Regions from separate parts of the Streptomyces sp. NPDC053755 genome, predicted to be linked through region 2. Evidence: riboswitches for the same ligand, from Rfam matches in the RefSeq annotation. Region 2 holds a riboswitch; the other holds the start of a gene.
The links. Region 2 has a riboswitch for glycine ahead of gcvT (glycine cleavage system aminomethyltransferase GcvT). Riboswitches for the same ligand answer to the same signal wherever they lie in the genome.
Positions count from the first base shown of each region.

Region 1: linked by a shared signal. The riboswitch ahead of gcvP (aminomethyl-transferring glycine dehydrogenase) and the one ahead of gcvT (glycine cleavage system aminomethyltransferase GcvT) in region 2 are both predicted to bind glycine.

Region 1 covers NZ_JBFASK010000050.1:22,698-31,118, forward strand. Annotated here, with positions in the region: gene gcvP (aminomethyl-transferring glycine dehydrogenase) at 1-1,850, opposite strand, end outside; glycine riboswitch at 2,029-2,127, opposite strand; gene AB0K65_RS30040 (PRC-barrel domain-containing protein) at 2,242-2,604, shown strand; gene AB0K65_RS30045 (DNA polymerase IV) at 2,746-4,158, opposite strand; gene AB0K65_RS30050 (MerR family transcriptional regulator) at 4,253-4,891, opposite strand; gene AB0K65_RS30055 (bifunctional nuclease family protein) at 5,142-5,615, opposite strand; gene AB0K65_RS30060 (MerR family transcriptional regulator) at 5,669-6,412, opposite strand; gene AB0K65_RS30065 (FHA domain-containing protein) at 6,443-7,375, opposite strand; gene AB0K65_RS30070 (DUF881 domain-containing protein) at 7,458-8,234, opposite strand; gene AB0K65_RS30075 (small basic family protein) at 8,365-8,421, opposite strand, start outside.
Region 2 covers NZ_JBFASK010000020.1:5,744-14,164, forward strand. Annotated here, with positions in the region: gene glyA (serine hydroxymethyltransferase) at 76-1,344, opposite strand; gene gcvH (glycine cleavage system protein GcvH) at 1,365-1,745, opposite strand; gene gcvT (glycine cleavage system aminomethyltransferase GcvT) at 1,858-2,979, opposite strand; glycine riboswitch at 3,128-3,239, opposite strand; gene AB0K65_RS19930 (AAA family ATPase) at 3,379-4,050, shown strand; gene AB0K65_RS19935 (enhanced serine sensitivity protein SseB) at 4,195-4,935, shown strand; gene AB0K65_RS19940 (enhanced serine sensitivity protein SseB C-terminal domain-containing protein) at 5,001-5,777, shown strand; gene AB0K65_RS19945 (ABC transporter substrate-binding protein) at 5,966-7,636, shown strand; gene AB0K65_RS19950 (ABC transporter permease) at 7,722-8,421, shown strand, end outside.

The sequences.
Region 1 (8,421 bases), on a different contig from region 2:
CCCGCCATCACGGCGCTGGCGGCGTTGGTGCCGTGCGCCGACGACGGGATGAGGCAGACCGTGCGCTGGAGGTCGCCGTTGGCCCGGTGGTAGGCGCGGACGGCGAGCAGACCGGCGAGTTCGCCCTGCGAACCGGCGTTGGGCTGGAGGGAGACCTTGTCGTAGCCGGTGACCTCGGCCAGACGCTCCTCCAGCTCGGTGATGAGCGTGAGGTAGCCCTGCACCTGCTCGATGGGTGCGAAGGGGTGGATCTGGCCGAACTCCGGCCAGGTCACCGGCTCCATCTCGGTGGTCGCGTTCAGCTTCATGGTGCAGGAGCCGAGCGGGATCATGCCGCGGTCCAGGGCGTAGTCGCGGTCGGCGAGCCTGCGGAGGTAGCGCAGCATCGACGTCTCGGAGCGGTGCGCGTGGAAGACCGGGTGGGTCAGGTACGTGTCGGTGCGCAGGAGGGAGACGGGCAGCCTGTCCTCGGCGACGGCGTCCAGGGCCTCGATGTCGGCGTCGACTCCGAAGGCGCTCCACACGGCGCCGAGCTGGGCGCGGCCCGTGGTCTCGTCGCACGAGACCGACACGTGGTCGGCGTCGACGCGGTAGAGGTTGACGCCGGCCTCACGGGCGGCGGCGACGGCCTCGGCGGCCTTGCCCGGCACGCGGACGGTCAGGGTGTCGAAGTACGCGTCGTGCACGACCTCGACACCTCCGGCGCGCAGTCCCTCGGCGAGGACGGTGGCGTACCGGTGGACGCGCTGCGCGATCTGCTTCAGGCCGTCGGGGCCGTGGTAGACGGCGTACATGCCGGCCATGACGGCGAGCAGCACCTGGGCGGTGCAGATGTTGCTGGTGGCCTTCTCGCGGCGGATGTGCTGCTCGCGGGTCTGCAGGGCCAGACGGTAGGCCCTGTTCCCGTCGGCGTCGACGGAGACGCCGACGAGACGGCCGGGGAGGGAGCGGGCGTGCTTGTCCTGGACGGCCATGTAGCCGGCGTGCGGACCGCCGAAGCCCATGGGCACGCCGAAGCGCTGCGTGGTGCCGACGGCGATGTCCGCGCCCAGCTCGCCGGGCGAGGTGAGCAGGGTCAGCGCGAGCAGGTCGGCGGCGACGGTGACGATCGCGCCCAGCTCGTGGGCCGCGTCGACGAGCGGCTTGATGTCCCGGACGGCGCCGGAGGCCCCGGGGTACTGGAGCAGCACGCCGAAGACGCCGCGCTCGGCGACCTCGGCGGGAATGCCGTCGCTCAGGTCGGCGACGACGACCTCGACACCGGTGGGCTCGGCACGCGTCTCGATGACGGCGATGGTCTGGGGCAGGGCGTCGGCGTCGACGAGGAAGACACCGTTCTTGACCTTGCCGACCCGGCGGGACAGGGCCATGGCCTCGGCGGCCGCCGTGCCCTCGTCCAGCAGCGAGGCACCGGAGGTGGGCAGACCGGTCAGGTCGGCGACCATCGTCTGGAAGTTGAGCAGCGCCTCGAGGCGGCCCTGGGAGATCTCCGGCTGGTAGGGCGTGTACGCCGTGTACCAGGCGGGGTTCTCCATGACGTTCCGGAGGATGACCGGCGGGGTGAAGGTGCCGTAGTAGCCGAGGCCGATCATGGGGGCGAGGACCTGGTTGCGGTCGGCGAGCTCACGCAGCTCAGCGAGGACCTCGGCCTCGGTGCGGGCGGCGGGCAGTCCGAGCGCCTCGGCGCTCTTGATCACGTCCGGCACGGCGGCGGCGGTCAGCTCGTCCAGGGAGCCGTAGCCGACCTGCGCGAGCATCTTGGCACGGGCTTCGGCGTCGGGCCCGATGTGCCGCTGCTCGAACGGGATGCCCTGTTCGAGCTCGGAGAGCGGGATGCGGTGAGCGGTCATGTACGGAGGCCTCCTGGTCGTCACGACCTGCGAGAAGCACCACGGCGCGGGTGCCCGGACGGCCTCCCCCTCTGTCATCTCAACCTGAGAGCTTCACCGGCACGCCGAAGGGCACGCCGGCTTTCACCGTCGGTGAGAGCGGATGCCGTCTGACGCCCGCCCTGCTTTCCAGAGTGACCTCGTCCGTGCGGTACGGGGGCCTGAGAGATTCCGGGGAGGATTTGCTCCTTCGGCGCCTCCGAAAGGTTTCTCCGGAGGACTCTCCCGCACGGGGTCGACAGCCACAGCCAGCCTACCAGCGCGCTTCCCCCTGCCGTCGCTCAAGTGGCCGACATCTCGGATGTGCACTTTCGTAGTCTCTGTAGAGCAGTCGCGACCAGTTGGAGGGACCGTGCAGACCGACATCGATCCGCGCAGCCTGATCGGCCGCAAGGCGTTCGACCGCGACGGCAACAAGATCGGCACCGTGGACGAGGTGTACCTCGACGACGCGACCGGAGTGCCCGAGTGGGCCGCGGTCCGCACCGGCCTGTTCAGCCGGGACGCCTTCGTCCCCCTGGAGCCCAGCGAACTGGTCGAGGACGGCCTGCGCATCCCGTACGAGCGCGCCCTGATCAAGGACGCACCGGACTTCGGCGTGGGCCGCCACCTCTCCCCGGAGCAGGAGCTCCAGCTCTACCGCCACTACAACATCGCCCTCCCCCCGGTGCCCGACCGCGACTTCGGCCGCCTCGCGGGCCAGGAGGAGACCTGACACGGCCCTCCCCGGCCCGACCGCGCACGCGCCCTGGCGACGGGCGCCGGGCCCGGTCGCGCATGTCCCCCGGCGACGGCCGCCGGGCCGCGCGCGGGAGGGGCCGGACGACCGCCCTCCGGTCCGATCGACGGCGGTTCTCTACGCCACGGCCGCCGGCCCCTCCCCGCCTCCGACCAGAGGCAGCGGATCCGCCGGTTCCAGCTCCGGGTCGTCGACGGGAAACGTCCGAACCCGGCCCGGCGCCGAGCCCGGCACCTCGAAGCGCACGGTGACCCGGCCGACCCCGCTCCCCTGCACCCACCCCGGCCCGTGGACCGCGTGCCGTACGTCGTGCCCGGGGGACCACCGTCGCTCGGGCGGCGCCTCCGCGCCGTCCGTCCCGGCCTCGGACGTCTCCACCTGCTCCGGCGGCCGGTCCGGCGACGCCTCCGCACCGCCGGGCGCCTCCCCCGTCGCTTGGGCCCCGGCCCGCGCCTCTGCCTCCGCCTGGGCGAACAGGTCCTCCTGGGTGAAGTCCGCCAGCCCGCTGACCCCCACTCCCAGGAGTCTCACCCCGCCCGTGGTGTCCACCCCCTCGAGGAGCCGTCCAGCGGCCTCCCGCACCACGACCGGATCGTCGGTGGGCCCGCGCAGCGTCTCGGACCGCGTCAGCGTCGAGAAGTCGTACCGCCGCACCTTGAGCACGATCGTCCGCCCCGAGTGCCCGGAGCCCCGCAGCCGCCCCACGCACCGCTCCGCCAGCCGCTCCACCTCCATGCGGATCCTCAGCCGGTCGTGCAGGTCCACGTCGAAGGTGTCCTCGACCGACACGGACTTCGCGTCCCGCTCGGCCACCACGGGCCTGTCGTCGTGCCCCTGGGCCATCCTGTACAGGGACGCGCCGTGCGACCGCCCCAGGAGCCGTACAAGCTCGTCCTCGCCCGCCTCCGCGAGGTCGGACACCGTGGTCATGCCCGCGCGCCGCAGATGCTCCCCCGTGGCCGGCCCGACGCCCGGCAGGATGCGGACCGACTTCGGCCCGAGCAGCTCCCGCTCCGTACCCGGCTCGATCAGCACCAGCCCGTCCGGTTTCGCCTCCTCCGAGGCGATCTTCGCGATCATCTTGGACCCCGCGAGGCCCACCGAGCCCGTCAGCCCGGTCGTCGCCAGGATGTCCCGCCTCAGCCGCTCCCCCGCCCGGCGCGCACCGGCGCTGTCGTCGGCCTGCGCACCGGCCTCCAGGTCCACGAACGCCTCGTCCAGGCTGAGGGGCTCCACCAGCGGCGACAGCCGCCCCAGAAGCTCCATGACCTGCTCGCTGATCGAGCGGTAGAAGGCGAAGCGCGGTACGAGATAGGCGGCGTTCGGCGCGCGCCTGCGCGCCTGCGCCATCGGCATCGCCGAGTGGACACCGAAGCGCCGCGCCTCGTACGACGCGGTGGCGACCACGCCGCGCGGCCCGAGACCGCCCACCACCACGGGCTTTCCGCGCAGGCTCGGCTTCGCCGCCTGCTCGGCGGCCGCGAAGAAGGCATCCATGTCCAGATGCAGGATCGTCGGCGCGGCTCTCACATCTCCGATGCTGCCCTACGCCACTGACAATCGGGCCGTACGACCGTACGGGGCACGCGCGGCGTGCCCGCCCCCGGCCGCACCGCGCCGGGGCTCAGACGGCCCGGTCGCGCCGCCGCCGGGCCAGTTCGTCCCCGGGGTTGTGACCGATCAGGGTCTCGCCCGTGTCGACGCGCTCCCCGTGCAGCTGGGACAGCGCGGACTCCACGTCCCGCCAGACCACGCCCACCGCGATCCCGAAGACGCCCTGCCCGCCCTGGAGCAGGGAGACGACCTCGTCGGGCGAGGAGCACTCGTACACGGTGGCGCCGTCGCTCATCAGCGTCATCCGCTCCAGATCGCGGAAGCCGTGGGCGCGCAGGTGCTGCACGGCGGCACGGATGTTCTGCAGCGCGACACCGGTGTCCAGGAACCGCTTGACGATCTTGAGGACGACGACGTCGCGGAAGCTGTAGAGCCGCTGCGTCCCGGATCCGTACGCCGCCCGTACGCTCGGCTCGACCAGGCCCGTACGCGCCCAGTAGTCCAACTGGCGGTACGTGATCCCGGCCGCGGCGCACGCGGTGGGACCCCGGTACCCCACGGTCTCCGCGTCGCCGTCCGTCCCCGCATCGCCCTGACCCGCGCCCGCGTCCGTACCGAAGTCGCTCACACCGCCGTGAAGCGGATACGGACCGCTCTCCCCGGGCGCACGCCCGAGGGAGCCCCCTGCCGTACCGTCGCCGCTGCTCATCACGCCGACCCTCCGTCCTTGACCTGCCCACACGAAGGTAGGCAGTCACTCGGGGTGCGTCAACGATCGCCACACTCGGCACGCCGAGTGATAATCACCCTGAGAGTGGTTTCCCGTACCTCTCTTCGGGGAACGGCTAGTCGGATGCGCTGACGCGCCATCGGATCAGCGCCCCGCGGAGCGACTCCCTGCCCGCCACGGCACCCCGCCGGTGCGGCCCCTGTCCAGGCGCCGCGCCGGGCCCGGCGCCTCACTGGCTGCTGGAACCGAAGTCCTCGGGCGAGATCTGGTCGAGGAACTCGCGGAACTTCTCCACCTCGTCCTCCTGCTCATCCGGAATCGCGATGCCGGCGTCGTCCAGGACACCGTCGCTGCCGAAGATCGGCGTCCCGGTGCGCAGGGCCAGCGCTATCGCGTCGGACGGCCTGGCGCTCACCTCGACGCCGCTGGCGAAGACCAGCTCCGCGTAGAAGACCCCGTCTCGGAGATCGGTGATGCGGACCTCCGTGAGCTCCTGGCCCACGGCCTCCAGGACGTCCTTGAAGAGGTCGTGCGTCAGCGGCCTCGCAGGGGCCATGCCCTGCTGAGCGAAGGCGATCGCGGTCGCCTCACCTGGTCCGATCCAGATGGGGAGGTACCGATCGCCTCCCACTTCACGCAGGAGCACGATCGGCTGGTTCGAGGGCATTTCCACCCGGACACCCACAACGTCGAGCTCGTTCACACAGCAACCCTAGGACGTGCTCGACCGGTTTGGGTAGTCGGGGCCCCTCAAGATCAAGGCAGCCGGAGCCCGAGGGCGGTCTGGACCAGTGCCGCGTGCAGCCTCACGGACAGTCCCGCGAGCTCCTTAGCGGTGGCCTCCGCATGGGCCCTGGTCTGCGGATTACGGTGCCGGCGCAGCGGCGCGACCATCTGCTCGACCAGTCCGGCCTCACGGTCGGCGGCCGCCTTCACCGCCCTGAGATGACGCGGTTCGAGACCGAATCTGCCCAGGTCCGCCACGAGCCGTGCGACCGTGACCGCCTCGGCGTCGTAGCCTCCCCCGGGCCCCGGGGCGATCAGGCCGTACGACTCCCACTCCGCGAGCTCCTCCTCGCTCACCTCGGCGGCGGCGAGCAGTTCGGCCCGCCCCACCCGCGCGGCGGTCGGGCGGTCGCTCTCCGGCTCCCACGGCCCGTCCGGCAGGTCCCGCTGGGGACTCGGGGACGGCAGCTTGACCTGCTCGCCGCGGGCGAGGGCGTCGAGATGCTCCCGGATCACCTTCAGCGGAAGATAGTGGTCACGCTGCATCCGCAGGATCTGGGCAAGCCGCTCCACGTCCTGGGGGCTGAACTTCCGGTACCCGGAGGCCGTCCGACGGGGCTCGACGAGTCCCTCGGCCTCCAGGAACCGGATCTTGGAGATCGTCACTTCGGGAAACTCGTCGCGCAGCTGGCTCAGCACCGCGCCGATGCTGACCAGCCGGTCGCCCGCGGCGGCGGTGCCGTGTCCGGCACCGCCCGTCGGTGTTCGCAGCATGGACCTTCCCTGAAGGCTCTCTCCGAGGCGTTACACGGCCCGCTGGCTCGAGTAGAAGACCAGCCGGTACTTGCCGATCTGCACCTCGTCGCCGTTGGACAGCACGGCCGAGTCGATCGGCTCGCGGTTGACGTAGGTGCCGTTGAGGCTGCCGACGTCGGCCACCGTGAAGCTGCCGTCCTGCGCCCGCCGGAACTCGACATGGCGCCGCGACACGGTCACGTCGTCCAGGAAGATGTCGCTCTGCGGGTGACGGCCGGCCGTGGTCAGCTCGCCGTCCAGCAGGAAGCGGCTACCGGAGTTCGGGCCGCGGCGCACCACCAGGAGCGCGGACCCGGTCGGCAGGGCCTCGACGGCCGCCAGCGCCTCGGGCGACAGGGACGGGACCGCGGTCTGGCCGGTGACCTCGGAGTCGTACGCCTCCAGGCCCGAGATCGAGATCGTCGAGGTGGTCTCGGACGCGCGCTCCACGGGCACTCCGCCCCGCAGCGGCGTGCCGCAGTGGGAGCAGAAACGACTGTCGGCGGCGTTGCGGTGACCGCACCTCGTACACACCGGCATGGACGCATCCTCCTGCCGCGGCTGACCCGCGGAGGTCTGGGTCGCATACGGATCGGGGGCGGACCCTCCACCCGTACCTGAGGTCGATCGGTCTCCGAAACCTATGCGGCCGGCACCGGCGGGGTCAACAGACGACGCGCCCTGTCCGCCCGGAATGTCACCACCGACCTCGTCACGGAAGAGGGGGCGCTCGCCACCCTGTTCCTCACTCTGGGCGTGGCGCGGCGCGCGGTGCTTGGCGTTGCCGCCGTCCTCGCGTGCGCTCTTGCCGAACAACTTCGCAAACAACTTCACGGGCGATTCCCCTTGACCGAAACAGACCCGCCCGTGGGGCAGGACGAACCCTTGATGACCACACCTGCCGAACCGGACATCCTCACAACGTCCGTATCCTCCGGACAGTTTCCACCACGCACCACGCTTGTGGTGCGGCGACCCCCCGCAACCTCTTGCCCTTGTCGCGCGACCGCCATGCGCCCCCGCCTCACTGCGAGGACGACTGAGCGTAGTCAGGCCGCTTCGCCGGCCGCAAGGCGTCCACGACGATCTTCTCGGACCGGGCCACCGTGGCCGTGGCCTGCTCCTTCTCGAGGGTCTGGACGACTCCACCGGGGATGTTGAGCGCGGGCTCGAGATCCTCGGGCTTGCCGATGACCTTGAAGACGTACGGAGCGGTGACCTTCGTTCCATCGATCTCTATGGAACCGTCGCCGCCCGAGAAATAACTGTCCGCGACCACGCGGACGTCGTTGACCTGGATCGCCTCGGCGCCCGCGGCCCGCAGCTCCTGGATCGCGTCGAGCAGCATGTCCGACTCCACCGCCCCCGCACCGTCCGCGATGGTCAGCGTGATGCCGGGCCCCTCGGCCGCGACCGTACCGGCCAGGATGCCGAGCTGCCGCTCCTTCTCCCGCGTCTGCTTGCGCGCCTCTTCCGCCTGGTCCGAACTCGACTCCAGCTCCGAGCGCTGGCTCTCCAGCCGTGCCTTCTCGTCCTCGAGGCGCTGCGTACGGTCGTCGAGCTCGTCGAGGATGCGGACCAGGTCCTCCTGCCGGGCGCCGCGCAGCGCGCTGTTGTCACTGGTCGAGCGCACCTGGATGGCGAGGCCCAGGCCGAGGACGAACAGCAGGAGGGCCACGATGAGTTGGGCCCGGCTGATCCGCGGGGGCCACAGACCGGCCTTCAGTCGCTGCCGCCCCGTCGTCTCCTCGGGGGCAGTCGCCTCCCCCTGTGCGGGCGGCGGCGTCGCGACCGGCGGCATACCGGTCCCGGGCTCGTCACGCGGCGGCAGGCCGGCGTGCGGCTCGTGGTTCCGCGGCTCCCTGGCCCGGGACTCGTCGTCCCGGGGCGTCCCGTTCCCGGGCGTCTCGTCGTTGCTCATCGGCCTCTCCTCACGCCCGGAACACATGGCGCCGGATGGCCGCCGCGTTCGAGAAGATCCGGATGCC
Region 2 (8,421 bases):
TCACTGTCCAGTGTGCGCGGTGCCCCGGAGCTGTCGTACGAACGAACCTGGAACTAAAGCGTACGACGGAGGAAACTACTTCAGACCGGGGTACAGCGGGTGCTTAGCGGCCAGCGCGGTGACGCGGGCCTTGAGCGCCTGGGCCTTGTCCCCGTCGAAGCCGGGCTTCAGGGTCTCCGCGATGATGTCGGCGACCTCGGTGAAGTCCTCGGTGGCGAATCCGCGGGTCGCGAGCGCCGGCGTACCGATCCGCAGGCCCGAGGTGACCATCGGGGGGCGCGGGTCGTTCGGGATCGCGTTGCGGTTGACCGTGATGCCGACCTCGTGGAGGCGGTCCTCGGCCTGCTGCCCGTCGAGCTCGCTGTCGCGCAGGTCGACCAGGACCAGGTGCACGTCCGTGCCGCCGGACAGGATCGAGACGCCGTGCTCGGTGACGTCGCCCTGGACCAGACGCTCGGCGAGGATGCGGGCGCCCTCCACCGTGCGCTGCTGGCGCTCCTTGAACTCCTCCGAGGCCGCGACCTTGAAGGAGACGGCCTTCGCGGCGATCACGTGCTCCAGCGGGCCGCCCTGGAAGCCGGGGAAGACCGAGGAGTTCAGCTTCTTCGCGAAGTCCTTCTTCGCCAGGATGATGCCGCCGCGCGGCCCGCCCAGCGTCTTGTGCGTGGTGGAGGTCACCACGTCCGCGAACGGCACCGGGTTGGGGTGCAGCCCGGCGGCGACCAGGCCCGCGAAGTGGGCCATGTCGACCCACAGGAAGGCATCGACCTCGTCGGCGATCCGGCGGAACTCCGCGAAGTCCAGCTGGCGCGGGTAGGCGGACCAGCCCGCGATGATCACCTTGGGGCGGTGCTCCTTGGCGAGGCGCTCGACCTCGGCCATGTCGACCAGCCCGGCGGCGTCGACGTGGTAGGCGACCACGTTGAACTGCTTGCCGGAGAAGTTCAGGCGCATGCCGTGGGTGAGGTGGCCGCCGTGCGCCAGGTCCAGACCCAGGATGGTGTCGCCGGGCTGGGCGAGGGCGAAGAGCGCGGCCTGGTTGGCGGAGGCGCCGGAGTGCGGCTGCACGTTGGCGTACTCGGCGCCGAAGAGGTCCTTGACCCGGTCGATGGCGATCTGCTCCGCCACGTCGACGTGCTCGCAGCCGCCGTAGTAGCGGCGGCCCGGGTAGCCCTCGGCGTACTTGTTGGTCAGGACGGAGCCCTGCGCCTCCATGACCGCGACCGGAGCGAAGTTCTCCGAGGCGATCATCTCGAGGGTGGACTGCTGGCGGTGGAGCTCGGCGTCGACGGCGGCGGCGACGTCCGGGTCCAGCTCGTGAAGGGGGGTGTTGAGAAGCGACATGAATCGATCCCTCAGGGGTCTCAGTTCCCGGCGGAGAACGCGGCGTACTCGTCGGCGGAGAGCAGATCGTCCGGCTCGCCCGTGACACGTACCTTGAAGAGCCAGCCACCCTCGAACGGAGCGGTGTTCACCAGGGAGGGGTCGTTCACGACGTCCTCGTTGGCCTCCGTGACCTCACCGGTCACGGGGGAGTACAGGTCGCTGACGGACTTCGTCGACTCCAGCTCGCCGCAGGTCTCGCCCGCGGTGACGGTGTCACCGACCGCGGGGAGCTGGGCGTAGACGACGTCCCCGAGCGCGTTGGCCGCGAACTCGGTGATGCCGACCGTCGCGACGCCGTCCTCGGCGTCCGACAGCCACTCGTGCTCCTTGGTGTAGCGCAGCTGCTGGGGGTTGCTCATGACCTGATTCTCCTGGATCGGGGGAGTGCTGATGAACGTGGGTCTCGCGTGATGAGACGCGACGTGGGACCGAAGGCGGGACGCGCGGCCGGATCGTCCCGGCCGCGAAACGTCACTTCCGGCGCTTGTAGAAGGGCAGCGCCACGACCTCGTACGGCTCGTGGGTGCCGCGGATGTCCACACCTACACCCTGGGTGCCCGGCTCGGCGTGTGCCGCGTCCACGTAGGCCATGGCGATCGGCTTTCCGAGGGTCGGGGAGGGGGCGCCGGAGGTGACCTCGCCGACGACCACGCCGTCCGCGACGACGGCGAAGCCGGCGCGCGGCACCCGGCGGCCCTCGGCGATCAGGCCGACCAGCTTGCGGGGCGGGTTGGCCTCGGCCCGCTCGGCGGCCGCCTCCAGGGCCTTGCGGCCGACGAAGTCGCCGTCGTTGGTCGTCTTCTCGAACTTCACGACCCGGCCGAGACCGGCGTCGAACGGGGTCAGCTCCGTGGTCAGCTCGTGGCCGTAGAGCGGCATGCCCGCCTCCAGGCGGAGCGTGTCACGGCAGGAGAGGCCGCAGGGGATGAGGCCGACCGGGGCGCCCGCCTCGGTCAGGGCCCGCCAGACGCCCTCGGCGTGCTCGGGCTTCAGGAACAGCTCGAAGCCGTCCTCGCCGGTGTAGCCGGTACGGGCGATCAGCGCGGGGACCCCGGCGACCGTGCCGGGCAGACCGGCGTAGTACTTCAGCCCGTCCAGGTCGGCGTCGGTCAGCGACTTCAGGATGCCGGGGGACTCGGGGCCCTGGACGGCGATCAGCGCGTACGCGTCGCGGTCGTCCCGTACCTCGGCGTCGAAGCCCGCCGCACGCTCGGTGAGCGCGTCCAGGACGACCTGCGCGTTCGAGGCGTTGGCGACGACCATGTACGCGGTCTCGCCGAGGCGGTAGACGATCAGGTCGTCGAGGATGCCGCCGTCCTCCCGGCAGATCATCGTGTAGCGCGCCCGGCCCGGGCCCACGGTGGAGATGTTGCCGACCAGGGCGAAGTCGAGCAGCTCGACGGCCTGCGGGCCGGTGACCGTGATCTCGCCCATGTGCGACAGGTCGAAGAGGCCCGCCTTGGTCCGCACGGCGTTGTGCTCGTCACGCTCGCTGCCGTAGCGCAGCGGCATGTCCCAGCCCGCGAAGTCGGTCATGGTCGCGCCCAGGGAGCGATGCAGGGCATCGAGGGCGGTCAGACGGGCAGTGCTCATGGGTGTGGCTCCCGGGTCCCAGGGCGAAAAAGATCATGACGAGAGGACTTTCCTCCCCATCTGTCATGGAACCTGAGAGGTTCACCGAGGGCATCCTCGGCTTGCACCTTGGGTGGGGCGCGACGGCGCGCCCGCTTTTCAGATCTGCCTCATCCGCGCGGTACGGGGCCTGAGAGATTCAAGGGAGGGTCTTGCTCCTTCGGCGCCCGGACCCCCGCAGCGCTGCTGCGGTGTGTCCGGAACTCTCCCGCGCGGATTCGAACGGCCGGTATGTGGTTGTGTGCGCTTGGCGCGCACATCATTGCACGCGGGTCCTGATCGGCAAATCGCTTGTGCCTCATTACCGTCTCTTTACACTTCTTGGGGAAGGGTCTTCGAGACCCGACAGGGGGAGAAGCGATGACGTTCCAACGAACCGGCGCCTACGCGACGAGTACCGGCATACCGGCCCCGCGCGCCCGGGCCAGGACCCGGCGGCACGGCGCGGCCGCGCGCCTGCTGCGCGACCTGCGCGACCGGGACGGGCACGGCCCCCGTGTGCTCGCCTTCGCGGCGGGAGACCTCGTCGTCGTCTCCGGGCTGCCCGGCAGCGGCAAGTCGACCCTCATGCGCCGTGCGGCCGACGGCCGCGGCATCGACTCGCAGGACGCCCGGGAGCGCTGGGAGGCGCGGATGCCCGGCTTCCTGCCGTACGCGGTCTACCGCCCCCTCGTCCGCGTCGCGCACTACGCCGGCCTGCGCCGGGAGCTGCGCGCGGGGCGGAGCGTGATCGTCCACGACTGCGGCACCCAGTCCTGGGTGCGCGACTGGCTCGCCCGCGAGGCCCGCCGCAGAGGCCGCGCCCTGCACCTGGTCCTGCTCGACGTCACCCCGGCCGCCGCCCGCGAGGGCCAGCGCGACCGGGGGCGCGGCGTGTCCGGATACGCCTTCGCCCGGCACCGCCGGGCGGTCGGCCGGCTGCTGCGCTCCGTGGAGGCCGGCCGGCTGCCCCGCGGCTGCGCCTCGGCGACCCTGCTCGACAGGAACGCGGCCGGCGCCCTGCGGAAGATCACCTTCCGGGATGTCGGCTGACGGCGCACCCCCCGGCGGACGGGCCGCGGGCGCCGCCGCGGCCCGGCGCGCTCCGTATGCTTTTGGCCACGGCGGCGCGAGGGCGGCATTAGGGTTCTGCCCCGAGGGCGCGTGACCGGGCGCGTGAGAAGGGGACCGAGGACCGTGGACGTTTCGTGGCCGGGCAATGAGCTCGAAGAGGTGCTGTCCGCCTCGCTCGGCAACCCCGCCGCCGGGGGCCGGCTCGTCGAGGTGCTCGGCCGCAGCCCGGTCTGGGTTCCGCTGCCCAACGGCGGCAGCCCCGAGAGCACCGACCTCGACCTTCCCACGCTGGAGATCGACGGCCTCCCCTATGTCCCCGTCTTCAGCTCCGAGCAGCAGTTCCTGGCCTGCGTCGGCAGCCACATGTCCTTCACGGTCGCACCCGCCCGCGACTTCGCCCGCGGACTGCCCCCGCAGCTCGGCATCGCCGTGAACCCCGGCGGCACCGTCGGCGCCCCGCTGCCGCCCCCCGCCGTCGCCGAGCTGTGCCGGGCCGGCCGCACCCCGCTGGACGGCCCCGCGAGCGGCGGCCGGGTCCGGCTCTTCGAGCCCGACTGGCAGGACGACCCCGTCGACTTCCTCTCCGCCGCGGCCGCCGAGTTCGAGGCCACCGGCGTCGTGGCGAGCGCCCGGCGCGCCCTGGCCAGCGTCGAGGGGACCGAACCGGCCCTCTTCGTCGGCGTCCGGCTCGTCGCCTGGGACGGCGTCGACCGGAACGCGCCGCTGGACGCGCTCGGCCGCGCGCTGGGCCGGGTCGAGACCGCCTGGCCCGTGAATCTCATCCTCCTGGACGTTGCCCAGGACCCCGTGGCCGACTGGATGCTGGAGCGGGTGCGCCCGTTCTACCAGCGCGCCGCCGGCTGAGCGGGGCACCACGGAATGACACGTCAGGAAACAGGACCGATGGACGGACGAGGGGCGGAACACAGGTGAGCGCGTCAGGCACGGCCGCGGCCGGACAGGTCGAGCACATGCTGCGCCAGGTGGCACCCGGACGCTACGACGCGTACGAGCGGCTGCTGCACGCCCTCGCGGACGGCGACGTGTGGATGCTCCTCTGGCACGGCCAGGCCGGATCACCCGACGCGCAGTACGGCAACATGGAGATCGACGGCCTCGGCTACGCCCCCTGTGTCACCTCCGCCCAGGAGCTGGCCGCCTCCGGCTGGAACCGCGCCCACGAGGTGGTCACCGGCCGCGACATCGCCCGGGCCCTCTACCCCGACCACTGGGGCATCTGGCTCAATCCGCACGACTCCGGCGGCGGGGTCGGCATTCCCTGGGCCGATCTGCGCAGGATCGCCACCGGTCTCGACCGGATGCCCGCGGGTCCGCTGCGCCTGAGCGAACCCGCACTCGAGCTGCCCCAGTTCTACGCCCTGCTGACGCAGAACGCGCACCGCACCCCCGCCGTGCGGGCACTGCGCCGCGCCTGGGTGCAGCCCGCGCTCGGCTCCCCGTACCTCGCCATCGGCCTCGACCTCTACGACACCTCCCCGGCCTCCGTCGACGCGGTGCGGGCGATGATGCGGCAGTCGGTCTCCGCCGTCCCCGACGGGCTCCCCGTCTCGACGGTCGCGATGTCGGACGAGTACGACCCGGTGGCGATGTGGCTGCGGGCCAACGCCCGCCCCTTCTACGACCGGGACGCCCACGCCTCCCCCGCTCCGTCCGCTCCCGGCTACGGCTACCCGCCCCGGCCCTGACCGGCGAACTCGTCCATATGACAGGGGCGTTAACCGGGGCAGCGCACTTGTCCCGGATCTGCCCGGTTTGGCAAGTGTCCGGGTCTCGACTAGGTATCACCGCTATCCGGACTGTTCTCCAGCTGGTTCCCCGTCGGTAGTGTTCGGCCGGTCAAGACCTCTCACACGGCGGAACCTGGGGTGGACCCATGCGAATAATCAAGTCCCGTACGGTCCGGGCGATCACGGTGGCGGCAGCCGTCACCCTGATCGCCACGGGGTGCTCCAGTGAGCGCGGCAAGGACGGGGACAAGGCCGGCGCGAAGGACACCTTCGTGTTCGCCGGTGCCGGTGACCCCGGTTCCCTCGACCCCGCCCTCGCCAGCGACGGTGAGACCTTCCGGGTGACCCGGCAGGCCTTCGAGGCGCTGCTGGAGCACGAGTCCGGCGGCAGCAAGCTCGTCGGCGGCCTGGCCGAGACCTGGGAGAGCAACCCCGCCGGCACGGTGTGGACGTTCAACCTCCGCAAGGGCGTGAAGTTCCACGACGGCGAGGCGTTCAACGCCGCCGCCGTCTGCGCGAACTACGACCACTGGTTCAACTGGAAGGGTACGTACCAGTCCAGCGCGGTCTCCTACTACTGGCAGACCATCATGGGCGGCTTCGCCAAGAACGAGGACAAGGAAGCCCCCAAGCCGAACTACAAGTCCTGCACGGCCAAGGACGACAACACCGCCGTCATCGAGGTGAACGAGCCCTCGGCGAACCTGCCCGGCGGCTTCTCCCTCCAGGCCCTCGCGATCCACTCGCCGAAGGCCCTGAAGGAGTACGCGAAGCAGGACGCGACCGCCAAGGGCGACGCGATCACGTACCCCAAGTACAGCCAGGAGGCCGGCACGGTCGCCGGCACCGGCCCGTACAAGATCACGAAGTGGAACAAGGGCAACAAGGAAGTCTCCCTCGAGCGCTTCGACGACTACTGGGGTGAGAAGGCCAAGGTGAAGAACCTGGTCTTCCGCACGATCGACACCGAGGCCGGCCGCCGTCAGGCGCTGCAGGCCGGTGACATCGACGGCTACGACCTGGTCGCGCCGGCCGACGTCAAGACGCTGGAGGGCGAGGGCTACAAGGTCCCGACCCGTGACGTCTTCAACATCTTCTACGTCGGCATGACGCAGTCGAAGAACCCGGCGCTGAAGAAGCCCGAGGTCCGCCAGGCCATCTCGCACGCCATCGACCGGGAGGGCATCGTCAAGACCCAGCTCCCCGAGGGTGGCAAGGCCGCGACCCAGTTCATGCCCGACACGGTCGCCGGCTTCTCGGACAAGGTGAAGACCTACCCGTTCGACACCGCCAAGGCCAAGGAGCTCCTCAAGAAGGCCGGTGAGGAGAAGCTCACGATCGAGTTCTGCTACCCGACCGAGGTCACCCGCCCGTACATGCCGGCCCCGCAGGACATGTTCGAGCGCATGAAGGCCGACCTGGAGAAGGCCGGCATCACGGTCACCCCGAAGGCCATGAAGTGGGCCCCGGACTACCTGGACGCCACCGAGGCGGGCTCCTGCGCCCTGCACATGCTCGGCTGGACCGGTGACTTCAACGACGGCTACAACTTCATCGGCACCTGGTTCGCCGGGCCGGACAAGCAGTGGGGCTTCAACGAGAAGAAGGTCTTCGACGCGGTGAACGCCGCCTCCAAGGTCACCGACCCCGCGGGTCGCGTCGAGGCCTACAAGAAGGCCAACGAGGCGATCATGGAGTACGTCCCGGGCGTTCCGATCTCGGCCTCCCCGCCGGCCATCGCCTTCGCCAAGAACGTCAACCCGCCGAAGGTCTCCCCGCTGACGCAGGAGAACTTCGCCGAGGTCTCCTTCAAGTAATCGCACATCAGCGGGTCCGCCCGGCCACGGAACGTCGGTGGCCGGGCGGACCCGCATCGACGCACGTAAGAAAGGGGCACGCGGGGTGCTGCGACTCGTCGTACGAAGACTGCTACAGCTCATACCCACCCTGCTCGGCCTGTCGGTTCTGCTCTTCCTCTGGCTGAACCGGCTGCCCGGCGGACCCGCCTCAGCGATCCTGGGCGAGCGGGCGACCGAAGCCGAAGTGGCACGCATCAACCGGGCCCTCGGCCTGGACCAGCCCGTCTGGGTGCAGTACGGCCGCTTCCTCAAGCGCATCGTGGAGCTCGACCTGGGCACCTCCACCCAGACCGGTCAGCCGGTCTGGGACGAGTTCGCGACCCGCTTCCCCGCCACGGTGGAACTCAGCATCGTCGCCATCCTCATCGCCGTCGTCGTCGGCATCCCGCTCGGCTACCTGGCGGCCAAGCACCGCGGTGGCTGGCTGGACGTCGCCTCCGTCTCGGGGTCGCTGATCGGCATCTGCATCCCGGTGTTCTTCCTCGCCCTGATCCTCAAGGGCGTCTTCGCCGTGCAGCTGAACTGGTTCCCGAGCTACGGACGGCTCACCACCGGCATCGACGCCACCGACGTCACCGGCTTCGCCGTGCTCGACGGCCTGCTGACCGGCGAGCTGGACGCCAGCTGGGACGCCATCCACCACCTGATCCTGCCCGCCCTCGCGCTCTCGTCCATCCCGCTCGCCGTCATCGTGCGGATGACCCGGGCCAGCGTGCTCGAAGTGCTCGGCGAGGACTACGTCC